One region of the Shinella sp. WSC3-e genome, then DNA from elsewhere that is predicted to be linked to it. Evidence: predicted binding sites of a transcription regulator. Region 1 holds the regulator's gene; each other region holds the start of a gene.
The links. The regulator PhoB, encoded in region 1, activates phosphate uptake and scavenging genes when phosphate is short. The targets are predictions, from matches to a motif close to TGTCATNNANCTGTCAT.
Positions count from the first base shown of each region.

Region 2: phnF (phosphonate metabolism transcriptional regulator PhnF) is a predicted target of PhoB. The motif match lies at 1,946-1,962, and genes of this name have one in related genera.
Region 3: AABF56_RS08795 (LTA synthase family protein) is a predicted target of PhoB. The motif match lies at 1,654-1,670, and genes of this name have one in related genera.

Region 1 covers NZ_OZ000530.1:4,335,818-4,339,090, reverse strand. Annotated here, with positions in the region: gene AABF56_RS21265 (aspartate aminotransferase family protein) at 1-691, opposite strand, end outside; gene AABF56_RS21260 (GcrA family cell cycle regulator) at 1,115-1,645, shown strand; gene phoB (phosphate regulon transcriptional regulator PhoB) at 1,792-2,475, opposite strand; gene phoU (phosphate signaling complex protein PhoU) at 2,495-3,223, opposite strand; gene pstB (phosphate ABC transporter ATP-binding protein PstB) at 3,271-3,273, opposite strand, start outside.
Region 2 covers NZ_OZ000531.1:783,713-786,985, forward strand. Annotated here, with positions in the region: gene AABF56_RS26820 (carbon-phosphorus lyase complex subunit PhnI) at 1-794, opposite strand, end outside; gene phnH (phosphonate C-P lyase system protein PhnH) at 799-1,407, opposite strand; gene phnG (phosphonate C-P lyase system protein PhnG) at 1,407-1,877, opposite strand; gene phnF (phosphonate metabolism transcriptional regulator PhnF) at 1,997-2,752, shown strand; gene AABF56_RS26840 (class I SAM-dependent methyltransferase) at 2,697-3,273, opposite strand, start outside.
Region 3 covers NZ_OZ000530.1:1,738,679-1,741,951, forward strand. Annotated here, with positions in the region: gene AABF56_RS08790 (NAD+ synthase) at 1-1,392, opposite strand, end outside; gene AABF56_RS08795 (LTA synthase family protein) at 1,706-3,273, shown strand, end outside.

The sequences.
Region 1 (3,273 bases):
GGGCGAAGAGGCGCCCCGTGCGGCCGACACCGGTCTGCACCTCATCCAGGATGAGCAGCAGGCCGTATTCATCGCAGAGCTGGCGCAGCTCCTGCATGAACTCCTTCGACACCGGGCGCAGCCCGCCCTCGCCCTGCACCGGCTCGATCAGGATGCCCGCCGTTTCCTCGGTGATCGCATCCTTGACGGCCGCGATATCGCCGAAGGGAACCTTGAGGAAGCCCGGCGCCTTGGGGCCGAAGCCCTCGATATACTTCTCCTGACCGCCGGCGGCGATCGTCGCGATCGTGCGGCCGTGGAAGGCGCCTTCGAAGGTGATGATGTGGTACTTGCCGGCATGGCCCTTGGCGAAATGGTAGCGCCGCGCCGTCTTGATCGCACATTCCAGCGCCTCGGCGCCCGAATTGGTGAAGAACACCTTGTCGGCGAAGGTTGCCTCCGTCAGCCGGCGGCCAAGGCTTTCCTGGCCCGGAACCTCGTAGAGGTTCGACAGGTGCCAGACCTTGTCGGCCTGGTCCTTCAGCGCGGCGACGAGATGGGGATGTGCATGGCCCAGCGAATTGACGGCGACGCCGGCGGCAAAATCGAGATATCGCTCGCCATCCTCGGTGATCAGCCACACGCCCTCCCCGCGCGTGAACCTGAGCGGCGCACGCATATAGGTTTCATAGAGCGGCGCGACATCGGCCATGCACGGATCCTCCGAAAAGAGATGCGGAAAAACAGGAATGCGGCTTGACTTTTCCGGGCTTCAGAAAAACCAAAAGCCGCCTTTCGGCGGCATGCCGCACTATCGGCATTTCCCATTGGGATGTCAACAAAATCGCGCCCGAAATGGCGCTGAACATCCCGCAAGGTGAGGATTCGCGGCACGCACGGAAGGTGTCTCTATCGAGTCACACCCGACCAGCAAGTTGGGGAAAACTCCGAAATCGATTCGCCCGGATTCCGGCGACTCTTGTCACAGAGTCCACCGGTCTCTAGGTTAAAGACCAATTACTAGACTGCATGCGGCGGAACTAGTCACCAAAAGAGTTAGGGCGTTCAGGTTCCGGACCCGTCCGGAACACGACGAGGGATTCCCGCATCCTGGGCGCCGAGCGGAGACGAAAACATGAACTGGACAGACGAGCGCGTCGAGAAACTCAAGAAACTCTGGAGCGAGGGCTTGAGCGCGAGCCAGATCGCGGCGCAGCTCGGCGGCGTCAGCCGCAACGCAGTCATCGGCAAGGTGCACCGGCTGAACCTGCCCGGCCGCGCCAAGGCCGGCGGCACGCAGGCCGCGGCACGCCCGAAGCGCCCGGCCCCGGCGACGCCGCGCCCGTCGAACTTCGCGGCCCGTCCGGTCACCACCCGTGCCGTCGCCCGCCCGGCCGGCAACACCATCCCCAAGGAAGAGATCGATTTCGAGACGCAGGCCGAGCAGCTCCCGGTTCCGGCCAACGGCAACAACGTGGTCGTGCCGATGTCGCGCCGGCTGGAGCTGACCCAGCTCACCGAACGCACCTGCAAATGGCCGATCGGCGACCCGCTCAACGACGACTTCCACTTCTGCGGCAACGAGTCCCCGGACAACTCGCCCTACTGCACCTACCACCAGCGCCTCGCCTACCAGCCCTCGGCCGAGCGCCGGCGGATGCGGTAACGTTTCCCACGGCAGGACATGCGATGCGGGCCCGAAAGGGTCCGTTTTCGTTTGCGGCGCAGGATAGCCCCTCATCCGCCGGCCCCGCACAAACGCAAACAGGCCCCTGAGGGCCCATTTCCGTCCTTGGGAGGAATCCCGTTCGCTCAGGCCTCCAGCGAATAGCCCGCGCCGCGCACGGTGCGGATGACGTCCTGCATGTTGGCGAAGTTGAGCGCCTTGCGCAGGCGCCCCACATGCACGTCGACGGTGCGTTCGTCGACATAGATGTCGTGGCCCCAGACGCCATCGAGAAGCTGCGAGCGCGAGAAGACGCGGCCGGGCGAGGTCATCAGGAATTCCAGGAGACGGAACTCCGTCGGGCCGAGGCGGACCTCGCGGGTGCGGCGGTGGACGCGGTGTGTCTCGCGGTCGAGCTCGATGTCGCCGCAACGCAGCACCGTCGAGACAACCTCGGGCTTGGCCCGGCGCAGCATCGCCCGCACGCGGGCGACGAGTTCCGGCGTCGAGAAGGGCTTGACCACATAGTCGTCCGCGCCGGTGGCAAGGCCGCGCACGCGCTCGCTCTCCTCGCCGCGCGCCGTCAGCATGATGATCGGCAGGCGCTCGGTTTCCGGACGCTGGCGCAGGCGCCGGCACAGTTCGATGCCGGAGACGCCGGGCAGCATCCAGTCGAGGATGAGGAGGTCCGGCATGCGCTCCTGCAAGCGCATCTCGGCCTCGTCACCGGAGAGGATCGTATCGACCTCGAAACCTTCCGCTTCCAGATTGTAACGCAGGAGGACGCTGAGAGCCTCCTCGTCTTCCACGACGGCAATTCTGGGCACCATGAAGCGAATCCTGCTCTCTTTACTCGGACGCGTCGGCGACGCCGGCCGCGACGACGGAGGTCGAGGTATCGTCCTTAGGACGCTCGCCCTCCGGCTGCGAGCCGGTCGCCATGTAGTAGATGGTTTCGGCGATGTTGGTCGCATGGTCGCCGATGCGCTCGATGTTCTTGGCGCAGAACAGGAGATGCGTGCAGGGCGTGATGTTGCGCGGGTCTTCCATCATGTAGGTGAGGAGCTCGCGGAACAACGAGGTATAGATCGCATCGATCTCGTCGTCGCGCTCGCGGATGGCCTTGGCCTTCTCGATCGAGCGGGTGGCGTAGACGTCGAGCACTTCCTTGAGCTGCATCAGCGCGAGCTCGGCGAGGTGCTCGAGGCCGCGGGCCAGCTTGCGCGGCATGCCGGAGCTCTGGACGGCGATGACGCGCTTGGCGGTGTTCTTGCCGAGGTCGCCGACGCGCTCCAGCTCGGCGGCGATGCGGATCGCCCCCATGATCTCGCGCAGGTCCGCCGCCATCGGCTGGCGCTTGGCGATGGTGACGATCGCCTTGTCGTTGATCTGGCGTTCGGCGGTGTCGAGGATGACGTCCTCGGAGATGACCTTCTGGGCCAGCGCGGCATCCGTCGTGACGAGCGCTCGGACGGAATCGGCCACCATCTGCTCGGCCGTGCCGCCCATTTCGGAGATGCGGCGGGAAAGGTATTTCAGTTCTTCGTCGTAGATGGAGACGATATGGCTCGATGACATGGCTTTGTCCTTAATGCACTCGGGGTTCAGGGGTTCAGCGTCAGCCGTCA
Region 2 (3,273 bases), on a different replicon from region 1:
GCCGAACCCTTGAACTGGGCGATCATCTGGCACTCCGTCACCTGGATGCGGCCGAGCGAGACGGCAAAGCCGAGTTCCGGCATGTCCAGCTCCACCTCGACCGCGCCGATGCGCACCTCGCCGACGAAGGGATGGGTGCGGGCATAACCGCGCTGGGTGGAATAGCCGAGCGCCAGCAGAAAACCCTCGTCGCCGCGGGCGAGCGCCTGCAGGCGCAGGTCCCGCGCCATCGGGAATTCCAGCGGCTCGCGCGTCAGGTCGCCGGCGATGTGGCCGTCAGGCAGGCTGCCGTCATCCTCGACGAGGCCTTCACCGGCCAGGATGTCGGAGACGCGCATGACCGGCTCGCCAGCCTCCTCGCGCTCCAGCGGCGCCTCCACGGCCTCGTCCGTCAAAAGCGAGGGATCGAGCAGGCGGTGCGTATAGTCGAAGGTCGGCCCGAGGAGCTGGCCGCCCGGCAAATCCTTGTAGGTGGCCGAGACGCGGCGCTCGACGATCATATCGCCGGTCTCCACGGGTTTCGAATAGCCGAAGCGCGGCAGCGTGGTGCGATAGGCGCGCAGGATGAAGATCGCCTCGATCATGTCGCCACGGGCCTGGCGGACGGCAAGCGCCGCGAGCGCCCGGTCATAGAGCGATGCTTCCGCCATCACGCGGTCGACGGCAAGGCCGAGTTGGGCGACGATCTGCTCGATGCCGATGGCCGGCAGCGAGCGATCGCCGCGACGGCGATCGGCGAGAAGGCGGTGGGCGTTGGAGATGGCGGCCTCGCCACCCTTGACGGCAACGTACATGGTCTCACGCCTCCTTCACGCCAAGCGCGGTGGTGCGCGGCAGGCAGAGGAGCTCTTCGCCCGCGACCAGGATCAGGTCGACGCCGCGCGGAAAATTCTGCCGGTTCTCCGACCAGAAATGCGGGAACATGTCGGGAAGGCCCACCGGCGCGATCTCCGCCTCGGTGCGGATGCCCGGCCCCTTCAGCACGAGCGGCCGTCCGCCCTCGAAGGAAGCGATCTCGACCACGAGCGTCGTCGAACGATCCGGATATTCCTGCGTGCCCTGGGCGAAGAGGCTGGGATTGGGCAGCATGGCGTCCTTTTCCACGAAGGCGAAGCGTGCGTTCTGCCGCTCTTCGGTCACCGGCGCGCCGGCATTGAAGGCGAGCCAGCCCGGCAGCGCCGAACGGGAAAGCGCCGGGGTGAGCCAGACGGCGGTATCGTGGTCGCAGAGCGTCAGCGCGATGGCGCCGGCCGTCGCATTCAGCGGCCCGGGCGGCACGACGGCCGCATCGATGCGGCCGATCGTGCCCGGCCGGGCCATGCAGTCCATCAGCGTGCGGAAGGCGGCCTGCGCCTCGAACACCGGCTCCTTGAAACCGCCGGCAAAGGCGAGCGTATCCAATGTCATCAGTCCTCTCCGCGAACCATGGTGAAGAAATCGACGCGCGTGGCGGCCGTCTGGCGTGCCTTTTCCGCATCCTCGCCGGCGATGCGCGCGGCGACGGCGTCAAGCAGCGCCGCCACCTCGGCCCTGCGGGCCGGCTGCTGGAAGAGCGCATCGAAGATCGCCGCGAGCCGCGCCTTCGCGCCATCCGTGCCGAGCGCCTGGCCGTGGCCGACCGTGCCGTCGTCGAGGCGGATGCTCGCGCGGGTCACCGTCGCCTCGCCGAGATTGAACGGCGCGCCACCGCCGCCGATGCGTCCGCGCACCATGACGAGCCCCGTTTCCGGGCCGCGCACGGGCTGGGCGGCCGGCTTGTCGTCGAGCGCGTCGAATGCGGCCTGCAATTCGGCCCGGCTCGCCTTCGCGAGCAGGCCCATCGCCGTCTGTCGTTCACCCGCCTCGGCGGTCTCGGCAGATTTCTGAATGGATGCCATTGCCTCTTCTCCAAATGTCTATTAATATAGACAACCGAACATCTTGAGTTTCGTCTTAATCGGCGGGAATGACAAGGGTGTGACAGTGTGATGTGACAAGGGGTTTCGCGGGGGCGGAAATGGTGGAACGGCAATCGGGCGTGGCGCTCTGGCGGCAGATCGCGGATCGCATGCGCCTGGCGATCAACAATGGCGACTTCGACGAGACCGGCATGATGCCGCCGGAAATGGCGCTGGCCGCCCGCTTCGGCGTGAACCGGCACACGGTGCGCAGCGCCATGGCGGCGCTTGCGGAAGAGGGCATCGTCCGGCCGATCCAGGGCATCGGCACGCGCATCGAACGGCGCGACCGGCTGCGCTTCCCGATTTCCCGACGCACCCGCTTCTCGCAGGGCCTCGGCAACCAGACGCGCGATCTGGAAGGCCGGCTGCTCGCGGCTGCAACGGAGGCCGCGCCCGCCGCCGTCGCCGCGGCGCTCGGCCTTGCACCCGGCGTCCCCTGCGTGCGGCTCGAAACGGTGAACAGCGCCGACAGGCGCCCGGTCTCCTGCGGGACGCACTATTTCCCGGCCGATCGCTTTACCGGGATCGACGCGGCCTACGACAGGACGCGTTCCATCACCGCTTCCTTCCAGGAGCTCGGCGTGTCCGACTATGTGCGCCGGTCGACCGAGATATCCGCCGTCCATGCCGAAGGCGACGACATCCGCCACCTGAAGCTCTCGCCGGGGGCGATCATCCTCGTGGCGACGGCGGTCAACACCGACCTCGACGGCGTTCCGATCCAGTTCTCGCGCACGCGCTTTGCCGCCGACCGGGTCAAGCTGACGGTGGAGCCGGAACCGGACGCGGCTGCTTCCGGCAGCAAAGGATGAAACGGCGGTAAAGCAGCGTCCGCAGCCTGTTGCGCAGGTCCGCCGTGCGGCGCTGGGCCTTCGCGATCGGCGCATGCGAGCCGATCGTCATGTCGCGGAATCCTGCCGCCGCCAGCATCGGCAGCACGCGTTCGACGGTCAGCCCCTCGCCGAAGGGCAGCCGCTCCATGATGTCGGCATGGCGCGCGCTCATCGCCCCGTCATAGTGGGGATCGGTGCCGACGACCCTGTCGATGACGGCGATGGCCCGGCTCGCCAGCCGGCCGAGCCGGGTCGGCGCGGCCCAGTCGCCGTCGAAGAACAGAAGCGTGCCGCCGGGCTTCAGCATGCGGTGCCATTCCGCAAAGGCCTCGGCCGGCGTCGTCAGCGTCCAGACGAGATGGCGGCAGACGATCGCGTCGTAGCTCTCGTCCGGCTCCATCGGATTTTCCGCATCGGCGAGCAGGAAGCGAAGCCCCCTCGCCCCGGCATGTTTCTTCCGCGCCACCGCCAGCATCGCCTCGGAGAAATCGAGCGCCGTC
Region 3 (3,273 bases), 2.1 Mb from region 1:
GATGATGTTCTTCGGGATCACCTCTCCCGTCGGCCCGAGCGCGCCCGGCGGCACATGTGCGTTGCGCCAGCGCGAAATGGCATAGACCTGCATCTTGTAGAGGTCCTTGATCGGGTTGAAGCCGCCGTTCATGTCGCCGTAGAGCGTCGCATAGCCGACCGACATCTCCGACTTGTTGCCGGTCGTGACGACCATCGAGCCGAACTTGTTGGAGACCGCCATGAGGATGGTTCCGCGCGCGCGGCTCTGGAGGTTCTCCTCGGTAATGCCTTCCTCGGTGCCCTCGAAGAGCTCCGAAAGCGAGGAGAGGAAGCCGGTCACCGGCGCCTCAATCGGCACGATGTCGTAGCGGCAGCCGAGCAGCCGGGCGCAATCGGCCGCGTCCTTCAGTGAATCCTTCGACGTATAGCGATAGGGCATCATGATGCAGCGCACCCGCTCCTCGCCGAGCGCATCGACGGCGATCGCCGCGCAGATCGCCGAATCGATGCCGCCGGACAGGCCGAGCACGACGTTCTTGAAGCCGTTCTTGTTGACGTAGTCGCGAAAGCCCAGCAGGCAGGCGCGGTAGTCCGCCTCCTCCTTCTCGGGAATGCGCGACGTCGGCCCGCCGTCGCAGACCCAGCCGTCCGCATGCTTCTTCCAGGTGGTGAGCGCGATCGTCTCCTCGAACTGGCTCATCTGGAAGGCGAGCGACTTGTCGGCGTTGAAGGCAAAGCTGGCGCCGTCGAAGACCAGCTCGTCCTGGCCGCCGAGCTGGTTGGCGTAGATGAGCGGCAGGCCGGTCTCGATGACCTGCTTCAGGGCGACCTGGTGGCGGATGTCGACCTTGCCGCGATAGTAGGGCGAGCCGTTCGGCGACAGCAGGATTTCCGCGCCGCTCTCGGCCAGCGTCTCGCAGACGCCGAGATCGCCCCAGATGTCCTCGCAGATCGGGATGCCGAGGCGCACGCCACGGAAATTGACGGGACCCGGCATCGCGCCCTGGTCGAAGACGCGCTTTTCGTCGAATTCGCCGTAATTCGGCAGGTCCACCTTGTCGCGCACCGCGATCACCTTGCCGCCGTCGATGACGGCGACCGCGTTGTAGCGCCCAGTCTCGTCCTGCCTTGGAAAGCCGATGATGACGCCGGGGCCGCCCCTGGCGGTGTCGGCGGCGAGATCGTCGACGGCGCGCCGGCAGGCCTTCAGGAAGGCGGGTTTCAGCACGAGGTCTTCCGGCGGATAGCCGGAGATGAAGAGTTCGGTCAGGAGCAGCAGGTCGGCGCCCTGCCGGGCGGCATCCTCGCGGGCGGCGCGCGCCTTGGCGAGGTTGCCGGCGACGTCGCCGACGGTCGGGTTCAATTGCGCAACCGCGATGCGCAGCGTCGCCCTGCCCTGATCTGAGGTCATGTCTTGATCGGAAGTCATGTCTGCGGACCCATCTCCTGCTGGTGCCCGAGCCTGCGGCCGCGCGTCGCTGTCGCACTCTCGAACGGTCGACAAGCTCTTTAGAGCATGACGGGCGTTTTGGGAATGAAGGGCGGAACCTTTGCCGGCGCTTTCGGCGGAAATGTCCGGTTTTCAAGGGGTTCGGCGCATTACCACGGCCCTGCGGCGCAGGAACCAAAACAGGGGAAGAACGTTGCAGAAAACGTTCATCTCCTGTTCAAGATGACAACCGTATGACAGATACACGAAACTTTCATGAAATCTGGAGACGGCCTTGGCCCTGCTCACCTCCGCCACCGTGGCGATCAATGCAAACGAAGAGATCGCCGCCGAGGCAGGCTTCTTCGCGCGTCACGCCAAGGCGCTCGCCGTCCTGCGTTCGCTTGCCGTTTCCGGGCTTCTCGCGCTCCTCACCGTTGTCGTCGTCGAATTCGTCACGCGCGGCTCGCTCGACCAGACATGGAGTTATTTCACCAATCCCGGACAACCGGCCTGGACCACGACCGGCGTCTTCTTCCTGCTCTATCTCGCCATCGACGCGCTGATCGGCCGCCAGCACAAGGCCGTCCTGCTCGTCTCGCCGCTCGTCGTGCTGATGGGCGTGATCTCCCAGCAGAAGCAGGTCTTCCTCACCGATCCGCTCTATCCGACGGACCTGCTCTTCGGCCGCCAGATCCTGGAGCTGATGCCGGTGCTGGTGCAGGACCGGCCGTGGACGGCCGCCCTCCTCGCGCTCGCCGTCATCGCCTCGGTCGTTGGCCTCGTCAGCCTCTGGGTCTTCGCCTGGCGCCGTTTCCGGCCGTTGACGAAGAAGGAGCGCCTGACGCGGCTTGCCGTCGCGCTGCCGCTTCTGGCCGGCTTCGTCTCCGTCATGGACTACAACGAGTTCTCCTGGGTCCGCGACCGGCTGAAGGTCTTCCCGATCATGTGGGACCAGGCGGAGAACTATCGCCACAACGGCTTCGTCATGGCCTTCGCCATCAACCTGCCGATGGCCAACGTGCAGACTCCTGCCGGCTACATGACCGAGGCGATCGACAAGATCCCGTCCAAGCCCATGCCGGTCGGCACGAGCCACCGCGGCAAGCCTGACGTCATCGTCGTCATGAGCGAATCGCTGTGGGACCCGACACGCCTTGAAAGCGTGAAGCTCTCGGCCGACCCGATGCCGGTGATCCGCGAGAACCAGGGCGGCGGCGTCTTCTCCCCGGAATTCGGCGGGCTGACCGCCAATGTCGAGTTCGAGGCGCTGACGGGCTTTTCCAACGCCTTCCTGCCGATGGGCTCGATTCCCTACCAGCAATATGTGCGCAAGCCGATCCCTTCGCTCGCCACCTTCTTCCGGGCCGAAGGCTATACGGCACGCGCCATTCACCCGTTCTCCGGCTGGTTCTGGAACCGCACGAGCGTCTACAAGGCCTTCGGCTTCGAGACCTTCAAGGACGTCGGGAAGATGCCCCCGCTGGAAAAGCGCGGCAACTTCACCTCCGACGAGGCGCTGACGAAGGAGCTCATCCGCCAGGCGGACATGCAGGATGACCCGTTCTTCTTCTTCACCGTCACCCTGCAGGGCCACGGCCCCTATGACGACGGCCGCTACGCGAAGACCGACATCAAGGTCGACGGCAGGCTCGACGCCCGCGACAACCGCATGCTGGCAAGCTACGCCCAGGGCGTCAAGGAAGCCGACAGCAGCCTGAAGATGCTGATGGACTGGGCGAAGCAACGCGACCGCGAGACGATCATCGTCGTCTTCGGCGACCACCTTCCGCCGCTCAACACGGTCTACAAGAATTCCGGCTACATGAAGGGCATCACCGCCTCGCGCAAGGGGTCTCCCGA